One region of the Streptomyces sp. NPDC036984 genome, then DNA from elsewhere that is predicted to be linked to it. Evidence: riboswitches for the same ligand, from Rfam matches in the RefSeq annotation. Region 1 holds a riboswitch; the other holds the start of a gene.
The links. A riboswitch is a leader RNA that binds a small molecule or an ion and turns the genes downstream of it on or off. The one in region 1 is predicted to bind guanidine.
Positions count from the first base shown of each region.

Region 2: another riboswitch for guanidine. It lies ahead of ACZ7DL_RS17505 (DMT family transporter); the one in region 1 lies ahead of ACZ7DL_RS35515 (MBL fold metallo-hydrolase).

Region 1 is NZ_JBVJRL010000031.1:13,664-21,062, forward strand. It holds gene ACZ7DL_RS35480 (hypothetical protein) at 1-115, opposite strand, end outside; gene ACZ7DL_RS35485 (alpha-amylase) at 585-860, shown strand; gene ACZ7DL_RS35490 (zinc-dependent alcohol dehydrogenase family protein) at 1,455-2,471, opposite strand; gene ACZ7DL_RS35495 (helix-turn-helix transcriptional regulator) at 2,748-3,635, shown strand; gene ACZ7DL_RS35500 (hypothetical protein) at 3,709-3,843, shown strand; gene ACZ7DL_RS35505 (SDR family NAD(P)-dependent oxidoreductase) at 3,840-4,565, shown strand; gene ACZ7DL_RS35510 (DUF2332 family protein) at 4,586-5,125, shown strand; guanidine-III (ykkC-III) riboswitch at 5,315-5,385, shown strand; gene ACZ7DL_RS35515 (MBL fold metallo-hydrolase) at 5,399-6,277, shown strand; gene ACZ7DL_RS35520 (GNAT family N-acetyltransferase) at 6,465-7,034, shown strand; gene ACZ7DL_RS35525 (vWA domain-containing protein) at 7,082-7,399, opposite strand, start outside.
Region 2 is NZ_JBVJRL010000008.1:157,772-165,170, reverse strand. It holds gene ACZ7DL_RS17535 (SGNH/GDSL hydrolase family protein) at 138-1,472, shown strand; gene rdgB (RdgB/HAM1 family non-canonical purine NTP pyrophosphatase) at 1,517-2,119, shown strand; tRNA gene ACZ7DL_RS17525 (tRNA-Leu) at 2,124-2,210, opposite strand; gene bcp (thioredoxin-dependent thiol peroxidase) at 2,250-2,717, opposite strand; gene ACZ7DL_RS17515 (DUF3618 domain-containing protein) at 2,821-3,150, shown strand; gene ACZ7DL_RS17510 (GroES family chaperonin) at 3,173-3,532, shown strand; guanidine-III (ykkC-III) riboswitch at 3,590-3,653, shown strand; gene ACZ7DL_RS17505 (DMT family transporter) at 3,690-4,010, shown strand; gene ACZ7DL_RS17500 (transglycosylase domain-containing protein) at 4,020-6,839, opposite strand.

The DNA.
Region 1 (7,399 bases):
GCTGGGCCTGGGCTCGGCGGCGTGGATCGGCCGCCGTACGGCGTACTTGTTCGATCGTGCGCTGACCCTGCGGACTCCTCGCGAACTGCTTGAGTCGTTGGAGAACTCCTGACATGACACTCCTTTCGCCGGGGGTGCCCTGCTGTCGTCGGGCCCCGCGAGGTTCGACTACCCGGTGATCGGCGGTCCAGCCTCTTTTGGCCGAGGGCGGACCGTCGCGGCGCCACGCGGCTTGCAGACGTCCGGGAGTCTTGGCCGGCGCCGGGGCGCGCTACCTGGAGGAACGGAGCGAGCACGGCCCGGTGGCGTTGAAATGGTTGAAGCGTCACTTGGGCCGCAGACCGGGCTCGTGCCGCCTCGCCACAGGGCACCGGCCGCCCACACCATGCAACCACCGCTCTGTCCGAAGGCAGGCGCAGGCCTGTTGCGCCTGGCCATGCCCTCTGATTCCTTCGACTCCTGAAGGAGTGAGGGGCCCTTCATGTTGGCTCTTCTGGCCGTCAGTACATCTTCTGTTCGAAAGTCAGGGAGTTTAATCCGTGCAGAGTTGGATGAAATGGTCCGTACGGACGGCGGGTTCCGCCATGTCTTTGATCCTTCCCTTCGCCCTTGCGGAGCCGGCCTTTGCGGAGTCCGGGAATCCTGAGCCGGCCGCCGCCTGCGTCGCCATGTACCAAAGCTGGCGGTACACCGACGCCGCCAGCAACTGTGCCGACACGGTCGGGGTGATGGTCGTCTACCAGGACGGTGCCACCGGGCTGTGCTACACGCTGCCGCCGGGTGCTTCCCGCACGGTCGGGGAGGGGTACTTCGGTCAACACGGTCACGCCGACCACCTGGCCGTCTGCGAGGTGTCCTGACAACGCGACGGCAGGGTCGGACTGAAGAGCCTTCGTCTTCGCCTGGACCGTTGCGGCCGCGTCAATCCGCCGGTGGCTCAGGTCGTGAGCGACAGCGAGCACGCTCTTCTGCTGGGGAAGCCCGGTCGGGTCGGCACGTCCGCCATTCGTCGGCCGGGATGCAGTCGAACATGGTGGTGGCCCAGACGTTGGAACAAGAGTGACCTGGGGGCCGGTCAAGGCGTCGACGGTGATGCAGGTCGGTCCCATCGGGCGGACGTAGTGGGCCACGACGGCATCGCGGGAGAACGGAGCACCCACCGGGCGGAACCTCGTGCGCAGTTGCTTGAAGGGACCGAGTGAGCTCGCCGGTATCAACCCCCGAGGGCACGCTGCGCCGGATCGACGGCCGGGGCGGCGGCGTACTCCTCGTCGGTGACGGGGGTCAGCCAGTGGACGACGTCGTGCCGACGGTGGTCCGCGCCCGGTGCGCCGGCGGCCCACGGTCTGCCGGGCCGGCAAGGGGTCACCGGGGTCGCAGGAGGTCGTGCCTCTCCCCCGTCGACGCGGCCTCCCGCGCACGCGAGCGCCCGGCCCCGCGGATGCGGTGTGGGGTCAGGGCTTGAGGAGTGCTTTGACGGCGCGGCGCTCGTCCATGGCCTTGTAACCTTCGGCGACCTGCTCCAGCGGCAGGGTGAGGTCGAAGACCTTGCCCGGGTTGATCCGGCCCGACAGGACGCGGTCGATCAGGTCGGGCAGGTAGCGGCGCACGGGGGCGGGGCCGCCGCGCAGGCCGACGTGGGAGAAGAACAGCTCCTGACCGTCGATCGCCACGTCGTGGGGGACGCCGACGAAGCCGACGTTGCCGCCGGGCCGGGCCGAGTGCAGGGCCTGCTGCATGGCCTGGGCGGTGCCCACGCATTCCAGGACCGCGTCGGCGCCGATACCGTCGGTGAGGTCCTTGATCCGCGCGATGCCCTCCTCGCCACGCTCGGTGACGATCTCGGTGGCGCCGAACTCCAGGGCGAGCTTCCGGCGGCTCTCGTGGCGGCTCATCGCGATGATCCGTTCCGCGCCCAGTTCCTTGGCGGCGATCACCGCGCACAGGCCGACCGCTCCGTCGCCGACCACCACGGCGGTGGAGCCGGGGGTGACCTCGGCGGCCAGCGCGGCGTACCAGCCGGTGCCCATCACGTCGGAGACGGCGAGCAGGCTGGGCAGAAACCCCTCGGCCGGGTGCTCGTCGGTGGCGACCAGGGTGCCCTGGGCGTTGGGGATGCGGACGTACTCGGCCTGGCAGGTGCTCATGAACTCGCGGTTCAGGCAGTTGGACTGCCAGCCGTTGCGGCAATTGGCGCAGGTGTTGTCCGAGGTGGCGAAGGAACCGACGACGAACTGGCCCGGCTTGACCGCGGTGACCTCGCTGCCGACCTCCTCCACGAAGCCGACGTACTCATGGCCCATCGGGTGAGCCTCGTCGGTCGCATCCAGGCCCCGGTAGGGCCACAGGTCGGAGCCGCACACACAGGTGACGGCCGTGCGGATGATCGCGTCGGTCGGCTGGAGGATCTTCGGGTCGTCGAGGGTCTCGAAGCGCACATCGCCGGGGGCGTGGATCACTGCTCCGCGCATGAGGGAAGTCCTTACGTGCTCAAGGGGCGGGCTGCTGGTGCGGCCCCCGGGGGCCGCCTGTGCCCATGGGTGATTGCGTACCGGGCGCGTGAGGGAGGCGCCGCTGTCCTGGCGCGCGTCCCGGACGGGCACTCCCGGCGTGGGGCGCCGTCGCGCCCCAGCGGAGAAGTGCCACGCCTTCCAGGTAACCGGGTTTCCGCGCGGGCAGCGAGTTACCGGCGAGAGGTGTACTGCCAGTACATCCCTCCCGTGGCGGGCAGGCCGTACGGTCGAGGTGTGGACAACCGTGACGAGGTCCGCGAGTTCCTCACCTCGCGGCGAGCAAAGATCACCCCGGAGCAGGCCGGCCTGACCTCCGGGAACAGGCGGCGCGTCCCCGGCCTGCGCCGGAGCGAGGTCGCGGCCCTGGCCGACGTGAGCGTCGAGTATTACGCGAAACTGGAGCGAGGGAACCTCGGCGGCGTCTCTCCGGCCGTCCTCGAGGCCGTCGCCCGCGCCCTCCAGCTGGACGACGCCGAACGCGCGCACCTCCTCCATCTGGCCCAGACCGCCGACGGCTCCGACGCCCTCGCTCGTCCCCGGCGGCGTACCACCCGGCAGTGGACCCCGCACCGCAGCCTCCAGTGGACCCTGGACGCGATCACCGCCGGACCCGCCTTCGTGCGCAACGGCCGCATGGACATCCTCGCCGCCAACCAGCTCGCCCGCGCCTTCTACACCGACCTCTACGCCGGCCCCCACAACCAGGCGAACCTTGCCCGCTTCAACTTCCTCGACCCCGCATCCCGTCGCTTCTATCCCGATTGGGAGCTCTTCGCCGACATGGCGGTGGGCATTCTGCGCACGGAGGCGGGCCGCAACCCCCACGACAAGGACCTGCACGATCTCGTCGGCGAGCTGTCCACCCGCAGTGCGGAGTTCCGCACCCTCTGGGGCTCCCACAACGTCCGCCTCCACGGCACGGGCATCAAACGGTTCCACCACTCGGCCGTCGGCGACCTCACCCTCGCCTTCGAGGGCCTGGAGATGGCCGCGGAACCCGGCCTCACCCTGACCGTCTACACCGCTGAACCCGGCTCGCCCTCCGAAGAGGGGCTGCGTCTGCTCGCCTCCTGGGCCGCCACCGAGGAGGCCGGTTCGGCTTCGCGACATTCCACCGGCTGAAGCTCTTCAACCGCTGGCCCGCGGACGCTGCGGTCAGTGCGGTTACTGCGGCCTAAACGGAAGGAGACACCTCATGCGGGAAGCTGTCGTGCGCCGTGCCGGCGACGGCCGCGTCGACGAGTGCGAGGACACGGCCATGGTCCGGGCAACGCTCGGCTCCGCGGTGCCCGCCGGGGCCTCGCGCGTCCGAGAGGCGGTGTTCTCTTGAGCCGGATCCTGGTGACCGGTTCCGCGGACGGCCTCGGACGTGCCGCGGCGGACTCACTGTTGTCCGCGGGGCACGAGGTCGTCGTACACGCCCGGAACCAGGAGCGCGCGGCGGACCTCGGTGCGCTGGTCGAGCGCGGGGCCGACATCGTCGTGGGCGACTTCACTCAACGTGAGGCCGTACGGCGCGTCGCCGCCGAGCTCAACGAGACCGAGCCACTCGATGCGATCATCCACAACGCCGGCGTGTGGAGCGGCCCGGCGGTCATGCCGGTCAACGTCATCGCGCCGTACCTGCTCACAGCCCTGCTGCGCGGGCCGCGCCGGCTGGTGTACCTGAGCAGCGGCTCGCACTTCGGCGGGCGTCCCTCGCCGGCCGGGGTCGACTGGCGGGGGAAGAGCGCGGGGTCGTACTCCGACAGCAAGCTGTACGTCACGACGCTCGCGGCCGCGGTGGCGCGCCTGCGGCCCGGGGTGCTGAGCAACGCCGTGGATCCGGGCTGGGTGCCGACCAGGATGGGCGGCCCCCACGCACCGGACGATCTCGAACTCGGCCATGAGACGCAGGAGTGGCTCGCCTCCAGCGACGAACCGGAGGCCCTGACGACCGACGGCTACTGGTACCACCGCCGGCGGCAGCAACCGCACCCCGCAGTCCACGACGAGGCGTTCCAGGACCGCCTTCTGCACACGCTGGCGGAGGAGACGGGCACCGCGTTCTGACTGAATCCGTTGCGGCTTCGATCGTGGGAGACCGGCCCGTCCCGACACGGGTGATGCCCGAGGTCGTCGCCCGGGTCGGCGTCGATCTCGATCCGGTCGATGTGACCGACGCGGAAAACGCCCGATGGTTGCGCGCCTGCGTGTGGCCGGATCAAGCGGAGCGGGTCACGAGGCTCGAAGCGGAGATGGCGTTGGCGGCGAAGGCCGCTCCGCTGCTGCTGCAGGGTGACGCCGTCGAGATGCTGCCCGATGCCTTCGACCGTGTGCCCGCGGACGCCCTGCCTGTCGTCACCACGACCTGGGCGCTGTCGCGCCTCCCGCTCGAAAGCCGCCTGCGCTTCCTGCACCGCCTCGACGAAGCGGCGGCCGGCCGTGCGGTGGCGTGGGTGTCGGCGGAGGGGGTCGGAGTCGCGCCGACGATACCGACGCTTGGTGACCGCCGCGCCTCCGGCCGCAGCATCATCGGTCTGGCGGTGTTCGACCGCTCGGCTCTGCGCGCCGAGGCCCTCGGCCGCTGCTGGTCGCAGGGCCGCTTGCCGGCGTGGCCGGCAGACTCCTAGTACCGGTCAGGGCTGAAGCTGCGGCGAACCGGTGACGCCACTTCGCGACCGCGCCCCCGTCGCAGCCCTCCCATGGCCGGCGCCGAGCGATGCGCAGCGGCCTCTTCGCAGGCGCGGCAGGCATCGCCCCGCTCAGGCGTCACGGCTGGGATCATGCCGACCGGCCTGTTGTCCGGTCGTGCTACGTTCGCCGTGGCAGCTCGTAGGTGCCTGCCCCGGACGAGATGTGCGCCGTACCCGGCCCGCCAAGACGACGCACTCGAAGGAGACGTCATGGACGCAGGGGCGCACCTGATCGATTTCACGAGCGTGACTCCCCGGCCTCGTCCGCTGGGCGTCCGGTGGATTCACGGCTCGCCGTCGGCCAAGCACAACACCGATCCGGACATCCAGGTTCATCCGTACGACGAGCACACGTTCATCCTGCGGCAGAACAAGGCGGTCGACTACGAGGCGCCGTTCATGTTCCTGCTGTTCGGAAACGCCCGGGCGGTGCTGATCGACACCGGCGCCACCGCATCCGCCCGGTTCTTCCCCCTGCGCCGGGTGGTCGACGAACTCATCGCCGGCTGGCTCGCCCGCCACCCCCGGGACGAATACCACCTGCTGGTGCTCCACACCCACCCGCACGGTGACCACATCGCGGGAGACCGGCAGTTCACCGACCGCCCCGACACCACAGTGGTCGGCGCCGACCTGCCCACCGCCTGGAAGTATCTGGGCTTCGGCGCGGACCCTGACGCCGTGGCGCGGGTCGACCTGGGCGGCCGCGTGCTGGAGTGCCTGGCCACCCCGGGCCACCACGAGGCATCCGTCACCTTCTACGATCCCTGGACCGGCTTCCTGCTCACCGGTGACACGGTCTATCCCGGCCGGCTCTACATCCAGGACTGGCATGCCTTCGCCCGGACGATCGACCGCCTGATCGCCTTCTCCGACCGCCGACCGGTCACCCATGTGCTCGGCTGCCACATCGAGATGACCAGGCAGCCAGGGGTGGACTACCCGATCCGCACCACGTACCAGCCCGACGAGCCGCCCCTGGAGATGACGACCGGTCACCTGCGCCGGATCCAGGCGGCGATCAAGGAAATCGGTGACCGGCCCAGCCGACGCGCCTATCCCCTCTTCATCCTCTGGCCACACACCTGACGACTCCCATGCGGCGTGCCGAGTCGGGGCCTTCGGGCCCTTTGGAGACTCGGCGACGCGCTTCGGCCACGGCCTCATGCAGCCGTGCCGTTCGCTCACAGGAGTAGTCGGCCCACGCGATCTCCAGCTCCTTGGGGGGACGATTACGCTGGCCGGGTGACTGACTGGCAGCACACGGGGAGGTCCGATGACCGCTGTCTCACATTGCGCCCAGGCACCAGTTGCCACCGAACGGTTGGTCCTGCGGCTCTTCACTCCGGACGACGTCGAGGACCGGTACGCGTACCAGGCCCTTCCCGAGGTCGCCCGCTTCCTCTACCGGCCGCCGCTCACGCGCGAGGGCTGCGCCGAGTCCATCGCCGCGCGGACGGGCGGGACGCCTTGGGAAGCGGACGACGACGCACTCCTGCTGGCCGTGTGCCGTGCGGAGGATCCCCGCGTCGCCATCGGCGAAGTGGTCCTCACTCTCGCGAGCGCGCGCGCCCGACAGGCCGAGATCGGCTGGGTCTTCGACCCGCGGTACGCCGGACAGGGCTACGCCACCGAAGCGGCGCGCGCCCTCGCTTCGCTGGCCTTCGGCCAGTTGGGCGTCCACCGGGTCTTCGCCCGGCTCGATGTTCTCAACACCGCCTCGGTGCGCGTGTGCGAGCGTCTCGGAATGCGGCGCGAAGCGCATCTGGTCGACAACGACCTCGACGGTGATCGCTGGGGCAGTGAGTACGTCTACGCGATACTCGCACGCGAGTGGGAGAGCTGACCCAGGGCGTGCCGGCCATGGGTCGGCTGCCCGGTCGCCGTGCTCTCTCAGCCGATGGTGACGACACGTGCCCAGGGCGGTGGGGCGTCGGGGACGTAGTCCGGATTGTCCTCGTCCACGGCGCGGGAGGGGCGGGGGAAGAGTCCGACGACGGTGCGGCAGGGCGGCTGCGCGGAGGGCCACGGCGTCTGGCCGTCGGTGAGGGCGACGATCACGTCCGGGCGCGGTCGGAAGCGGAGCGCCCGGGTGAAGCCGGAGCGCAGGTCCGTTCCCCCGCCGCCGAGCAGTTCGATGTTCTCGGCCCGGCAGAGCGGGACGGCGACCCCGGCCGCCGCGTCGCAGGAGATCACCGAGACGAGGTCGCG
Region 2 (7,399 bases), on a different contig from region 1:
CGGAACGAGAGTTCCCGGCGTCTGTCTGGACGGGAGTAGTGGCAGGGTCCTGTCAGGTCTCCCGGGCCCATGACGCATCATGGACTCAGCATGATCGGAGCCTCGGGCTCCCATCGCCCGAGGAGAACAACACAAGAGTGACCAAGCGTCATGGTTATGCGGTGCTCGGCGCCCTCGTCGCCCTGGTCATCGCGGTGTCCGCCGGCATATACGTCACCGTGGCCGCCGACGACGGCACCCCCCGCGGCACCCTCGCCGCAGGCCGCCCGCACCGCGGCATGGGCGCCGCCCCCGCCTCCACCGGCACCTGGGTCGGCGCCTGGGCCACCGCCCCCGTCGGCGGCGAACCCGGCACCGAGGCGACCGGCCTCGCGGGCCACTCGGTCCGCAACGTGGTGCACGCGAGCACCGGCGGCACGAGCGCCCGGATCACGCTGTCCAACCTCTACGGCCAGTCCCCGCTCACCATCACGCACGCCTCGCTCGCCCTCGCGGCCGGCGACGGCACCGCCGCGGCCGATGCGGAAACGATGCGGCGCCTCAGCTTCAACGGCAGCACCAGCATCGTCATACCCGCCGGCGGACAGGCCGTCAGCGACGCCGTACGCCTCACCGTCGCGCACGGCACCGACGTCCTTGTCACCACCTACTCCCCCACCCCGTCCGGTCCCGTCACCTACCACCCGCACGCCCGGCAGGTGTCGTACGTCGCCACCGGCGACCGCACCGAGGACGCGACCGGTAACCCCTACACCGAACAGACGCCGTACTGGCGGTATCTGACGGCGCTTGACGTCCTCAGCAATGAGGCCGCCGGCACCGTCGTCGTCTTCGGCGACTCCATCACCGACGGCATCACCTCCACCATCGGCGCCAACCGCCGCTGGCCGGACGTCCTCGCGGGCCGGCTGCGCTCCGCGCTGGAGAACGGGCAGCAACTCCCGCGCTTCAGCGTCGTCAACGAGGGCATCAGCGGCAACCAGGTCCTCGCCGACGGCCTGGGCCGACCCGCCGAGAACCAGAGCGGCCTCGGCCGCTTCGGCCGCGACGCGCTCTCCCGCACCAACGTCAAGGTCGTCGTCATCGATCTCGGCGTCAACGACATCCTGCGCAACCGCAGGCTGGCCGACCCCGACCGCATCCTCACCGGCCTGCGCACCCTCGTCCGCCAGGCCCACGCCCGCGGCCTGAAGGTCGTCGGCGCGACCCTGATGCCCTTCGAGGGGCACCGCGGCTACACCCCGGCCCGGGAGGCCGTACGCCGGCAGGTAAACGCGGAGATCCGGGCCGGCGGTGTGTACGACGCGGTCGTCGACTTCGACAAGGCCCTCCGGGACCCCTACGACCCGCGCCGGCTGCGCTCCGAGTACGACTCCGGCGACCATCTGCACCCCAGCGACCTGGGCTTCGCCAGGATGGCCGAGGTCTTCGACCTCAGCGCGCTGAAGGGCGCGGGGCAGGCGGAGCTCTAGGTCCTGGCGACGCCGCGGCCCGGTGGCGAGGAATACTGGCGGTCATGACCCGCTTGATCCTCGCCACCCGCAACGCCGGAAAGATCACCGAGCTGAGGGCGATCCTCGCCGAAGCCGGGCTGCCCCACGAACTGGTCGGCGCCGACGCCTTCCCGGATGTCCCCGACGTCAAGGAGACCGGCGTCACCTTCGCCGAGAACGCCCTGCTGAAGGCCCACGCCCTCGCCCGGGCCACCGGCCTGCCCGCCGTCGCCGACGACTCCGGCCTCTGCGTCGACGTCCTGAACGGCGCGCCCGGCATCTTCTCCGCCCGCTGGGCCGGCCGGCACGGCGACGACAAGGCCAACCTGGAGCTGCTGCTCGCCCAGCTGTCCGACATCGCGGAGGAGCACCGGGGCGCGCACTTCGCCTGCGCGGCGGCGCTCGCCCTGCCGGACGGCACGGAGCGGGTGGTCGAGGGGAGGCTGCCGGGTACGCTGCGGCACGCTCCGGCCGGGACCAACGGCTTCGGCTACGACCCGATCCTCCAGCCGGAGGGCGAGAGCCGGACCTGCGCCGAGCTGAGCCCCGGGGAGAAGAACGCCATCAGCCACCGGGGGAAGGCGTTCCGCGCCCTCGTACCCGTCGTGCGGGAACTGCTCGGCTGAACTCTGGTGCGGCCGGAGGGACTCGAACCCTCACGGGAGTTACCCCACTGGGACCTAAACCCAGCGTGACTGCCAATTCCACCACGGCCGCCTGGTGCTGCCCGGCCATGCTAACGGCCGGGCAGCGCGTTCAGAGGCCGAGATCCTTGATGATCTTCGCCACGTGACCGGTGGCCTTGACGTTGTACAGGGCTCGTTCGACCTTGCCGTCCTCGTCCACGACGACCGTGGAGCGGATGACGCCGACGACCGTCTTGCCGTACAGCTTCTTCTCGCCGAAGGCGCCGTACGCCTCCAGGACCTGCTTGTCGGGGTCGGCCAGCAAGGTGACCTTCAGGGACTCCTGCTCGCGGAACTTCGCGAGCTTCTCCGGCTTGTCCGGCGAGATGCCGATGACGTCGTAGCCGGCGGAGGCCAGGACCTCCAGGTTGTCGGTGAAGTCGCAGGCCTGCTTGGTGCAGCCGGGAGTCAGGGCTGCCGGGTAGAAGTAGACGATGACCTTGCGGCCCTTGTGGTCCGACAGGGACACCTCGTTGCCGTCGGCGTCGGGGAGGGTGAAGGCGGGGGCAACGTCCCCGGGCTGGAGTCGCTCGCTCATCGGACTAGCGTAACCGGGGGGCCTTGCGGTGCGATGCGCGCATGAGCTGACAGACTGTCCGGAACAGCAGCAGCAGATTTCGGCAGACTTCGGAGGCCGTACGGTGGCGGACACGTCGGACACCAGAACCCCGGCGCAGATCGAGGCGGACATCAAGCGTCGCCGTGCAGTGCTGGCCGAGACGCTCGACGAGATCGGGATGCGGGTGCATCCGAAGACGATCGTCGGGGATGCGAAGGCCAGGGTCATCGCCCATGCCGATCACACGGTCGGCCGGGCGTACGTGCAGGTCAACCGGATGGTGAGCGAGGTCCGGGCGCAGCTCGTGGACGACGAGGGGGCGCCTCGACTGGAGCGCGTCGTGCCCGTCGCACTGGTCGTCGTCGGGGTCGTGGGGCTGCTGACCCTCGGGGCCCGGCGGCGCAGGGACTGACCAGGGCAGGTAGGTTCGAGGCGTGAGCGCCAACAGAAACCAGCACAGCACCCCCCATCACGACAAGCTGCCCATCCGGATGCTGCACGACCGGGTTCTCGTGCGGCAGGAGACCGGTGAGGGTGAGCGGCGGTCGGGGGGCGGCATTCTGATTCCCGCCACCGCGGCGGTCGGACGGCGGCTGGCCTGGGCCGAGGTCGTCGCGGTCGGCCAGAACGTACGGACGGTGGAGCCGGGCGACCGGGTCCTGTTCGACCCGGAGGATCGGGCCGAGGTGGAGGTGCGGGGCGTGGCGTACGTGCTGATGCGCGAGCGCGATCTGCACGCCGTGGCCGCGGACCGGTTCGAGGGGTCGGAGGACTCCACCGGGCTGTACCTCTAGAACACACGACAAAGAGGGCCGGTGACGATGGTCACCGGCCCTCTTTGTCGTGCTTTTGCTATGTTCGAAAAGGAACCCGACGAGACGCGCCGTACCGGGTCGAAGGCAAAGACGACGCACCCCGCGGAAGAGTCGTCACGTCTCGGAGGTGCCTGTCATGGCCTGGGTTCTGCTCGTCGTCGCCGGTCTGCTGGAAGTGGGCTGGTCGATCGGGATGAAGTACAGCGAGGGTTTCACCCGCCTCGTCCCCAGCCTGTTCACCGGCGCCGGCATCGTCGCCAGCATGGTCCTGCTGTCGTACGCCGCGAAGTCCCTGCCCATCGGTACCGCCTACGGCGTGTGGGTGGGCATCGGCGCGGCCGGTGCGGCGGTGCTCGGCATGGTGGTGCTGGGTGAGCCGGTCACCGCCGCCCGGATCTTCTTCGTGTGTCTGCTGCTGGTCGCCGTGGTCGGGCTGAAGGCGACCAGCGGTCACTGACCCGGCGCGTCAGGTGCCGGGGCCTCCTCCGATGTCTCCGCCCGTGCCGGTGGCACCGCCGCCGCCCGTGGTGTCACCGCCCGTGGTCCCGCCACCGGTCGTGTCACCGCCGGTGGTCGTCCCGCCGCCGGTCGTGTCACCGCCGGTGGTCGTCCCGCCGCCGGTCGTGTCACCGCCGGTGGTGGTGCCTCCCCCGTCGGTGGTCGTACCGCCGTCGGTCGGGGTGCCGGTGGTGCCGCCGTCGGTCGGCGTCGCGGTCGCACCACCGTCGGTCGGGGTCGCGGTCGCGCCGCCGTCGGTCGGGGTGGCGGTCGCGCCGCCGTCGTCCTCGTCGCCCGTGCCGGGCTCGGACGTGCCGGTGGCGGGCGGCTCCTGGATCCGGTCGGCGCCCTCTTCCAGCCGGAGGTCGAACTCGCCGACCGGCTTGCCCTTCAGCGCGTCACGCGTGTACTGGGCCCAGATCTGGGTGGGCGGGCCGCCACCGTTCATACGGGCCTGGCCGAGCGCGCCGTACAGCGGCATGTGCTTGGCCGTCACCGGGTCCTGGCCCATCACGGAGACCACCGTGGCCAGGTCGGGGGTGTAGCCGGCGAACCAGGCGGCTGTGTCGCTCTCGGCGGTACCGGTCTTGCCGGCCGCCGGGCGGCCCGCGGACTGCGCGGCGGTAGCGGTGCCGGACTGGACCACGCTCTGGAGGACCGCGGTGGTGGTGTCGGCGGCCTCCCGGCTCACGGCCTGCTTGGCCGACCGGTCGGGCAGCCTGACCTCGTCGGTGCCGTTCTTGGTGATCTTCTCGACCAGCGTGTACGTGCCGTGCTTGCCGTGGTTGGCGAGCGTGGCGTAGGCCTCCGCCATGTCCAGGACGCTGGCGGTGGCGGTGCCGAGGGCGACGGACGGGTACGGCTGGAGGTCCGGGGTGTCGGAGGGCACACCCAGGTCGATCGCGGTCTGCTTGACCTTGGCGGGGCCGACGTCGACGGCCATCTGCGCGTACACCGAGTTCACCGACAGGTCGGTGGCCTTGCGGACGGTGATCGGGCCGTACGACCGCTGGTCCTCGTTCTCGGGGGCGTAGGCGCCGCCGCTCCAGCCCTGGACGGGGCGCTGGTTGGTGCCGTCGTAGACCGTGTTCGGGGTGATGGTGCGGCCGTCCTGGGTGGTGGACCCGTTCTCCACGGCGGAGGTGAACACGAACGGCTTGAACGTCGAGCCGACCTGGAAGTCACCGCGGGTCGCGCCGTTGGTGTACTGCTTCACGTAGTCGATGCCGCCGTACATCGCGACGACCTTGCCGGTCTTGGGGTCGACGGAGGCGCCGCCGGCCCGGACGTAGGTGTCGGCCTTGCGGTTCTTCTTGTCCAGCTTGGACATCAGCTGGTCGTCGACCGCCTTGACGAAGGCGTCCTGCCTTTTCTTCTGGATGGTGGTGGTGATGCGGTAGCCGCCGGCCGCGAGGTGGTCGGCGTCGATGATGTTGTTCGTGGTCAGGTAGTGCTTGACCGCCTCCACGAGGTAGCCGCGCTGGCCGGACATGCCGGTGGAGGTCGTCTGCTCCTTCGGCATCGGGAACTTCATCCCGGCCCGCTCCGACGCGCTGAGCCAGCCCTTGGTGACCATGCCGTTCAGCACGTAGTTCCAGCGGGCGAGGGCCGCCTTCCTGTTCTCCGGGTGGGCCACGACGTCGTACTCGCTCGGCGCGTTGACGAGCGCGGCGAGGTAGGCGGCGCGGGCCGGGTCGAGGTCGGCGGCGTCCTTGCCGTAGTAGGCCTGGGCGGCGGCCTGGATGCCGTAGGCGTTGCGGCCGAAGTAGCTGGTGTTGAGGTAGCCCTCCAGGATCTCGTCCTTGGACTTGTTCTGGTCGAGCTTGATCGAGATGAAGAACTCCTTGGCCTTGCGGGTGAGCGTCTGCTCCTGGGCCAGGTAGTAGTTCTTCACGTACTGCTGGGTGATCGTCGAGCCGGACTGCTTGCCCTTGCCGGTCGCGGTGTTCCAGCCGGCGCGGATCATCGCCTTGGGGTCGACGGCGGACTCGGTGTAGAAGTCGCGGTCCTCGGCGGCCAGTACGGCGTGCTGGGCGTCCTTGGAGACCTGGGCGAGGCTGACGCTCTCGCGGTTGACCTCGCCGTCGCGGGCCAGCTGCGAGCCGTCGGCGTACAGGTAGACGTTGCTCTGCTTGGTCGCGAACGCGTTGGCCGGCGGGATCTTCACCAGGGAGTAGCCGAGGAAGAAGAGTCCGATGAGCAGCAGTACGCCGACGACGAAGGTGCCGAGCACCATGCGCCAGGTCGGAATGATCCGCCGCCACCCGGTCCGCTTGGGCCGCTTGCCCTTCTTGCCCTTGCCCTTGCCCTGGCCTCCGGCGGTCTCCCCGTCTGCCGCGGCGAGGGCGGTGGTCTCGGCCTCGGGGGAATCCGCGGCGGGGGACCCGGCGGGACGCGATCCGGCGGCGGCAGAGGGCGTGGCGGGGGCCGAGGGGGTGGCGGCGGCAGCGCGGCTCGCGGCGCCGGCCTGGGCGGCGGCAGCGCCGGCGGCGGCCTTGCCCGCCTGAGCGGCGGCAGCGCCGGCACCGGCACCTGCGGCCTGTGCGGAGGCGGCGCCTGCGGCGCCGGCCTTGCCGGCCGCGCGTGCGGCGCGGGCGGCCCGTGCGGCGGCCGCGGAGGGCTGAGCGGGGGAACCGGCCGACTGGGGCGCGCTCTTCCCGCCGCCGCCCGGGCGGGGAGCGTCGCCGCGCGACGTACCGCCGGTGGCGTTCGGCTCCGCCGGGGAAGCAGCCGCCGGGCCGGCACCGCCGGGCTCACCCGAGCGAGGAGCACTGACCCGCCGAAGCACCTGCGTGGTCTCGGCCGGCTGCCCGGCACCGGCGGCCTTGCCGGAGCCCTGGGCCGGGACACCGCCCTTACCGGCGCCCTGAGCCGGGACACCGCCCTTACCGGCGCCGTGAGCGGCACCGGCCGCCGCGCCGGAGCCCTGGGGCGCACCGGGGGCCTTGCCCGAGCCTGCGGGCGCGCCCGCCGTCTTGCCGGGCCGGTCCTGCCGGCCGGCCTCGTCGGACCGGCCCGCGGGCGCGGGACCGGCCGGGGTCGCCTGGGGTCCCCTGGGCGGGGTGATACGCCGGAGCACCTGCGTGCTCTCGGCCGACTGGGCCTGCTCGGAGCCGAGCGGGGCACCCGGGGCGGCCGGCTTCCTGGTGCCGGGCACCTTGCCGGAGGCCGAGGCACCAGAGCCTTCGGCACCACCGCGGGGATTCACACGACGACCGGACTCCGAGCCCCCGCCGGAGCCGGAAGCGCCACCGGAGGCCGAGGTACCTCGCGCCATCGATGCCCCGCCGGACGCCGAACCCCGGCCGGACGCCTGCGCACCACCGGAAGGCCCAGCGCTATCGGACG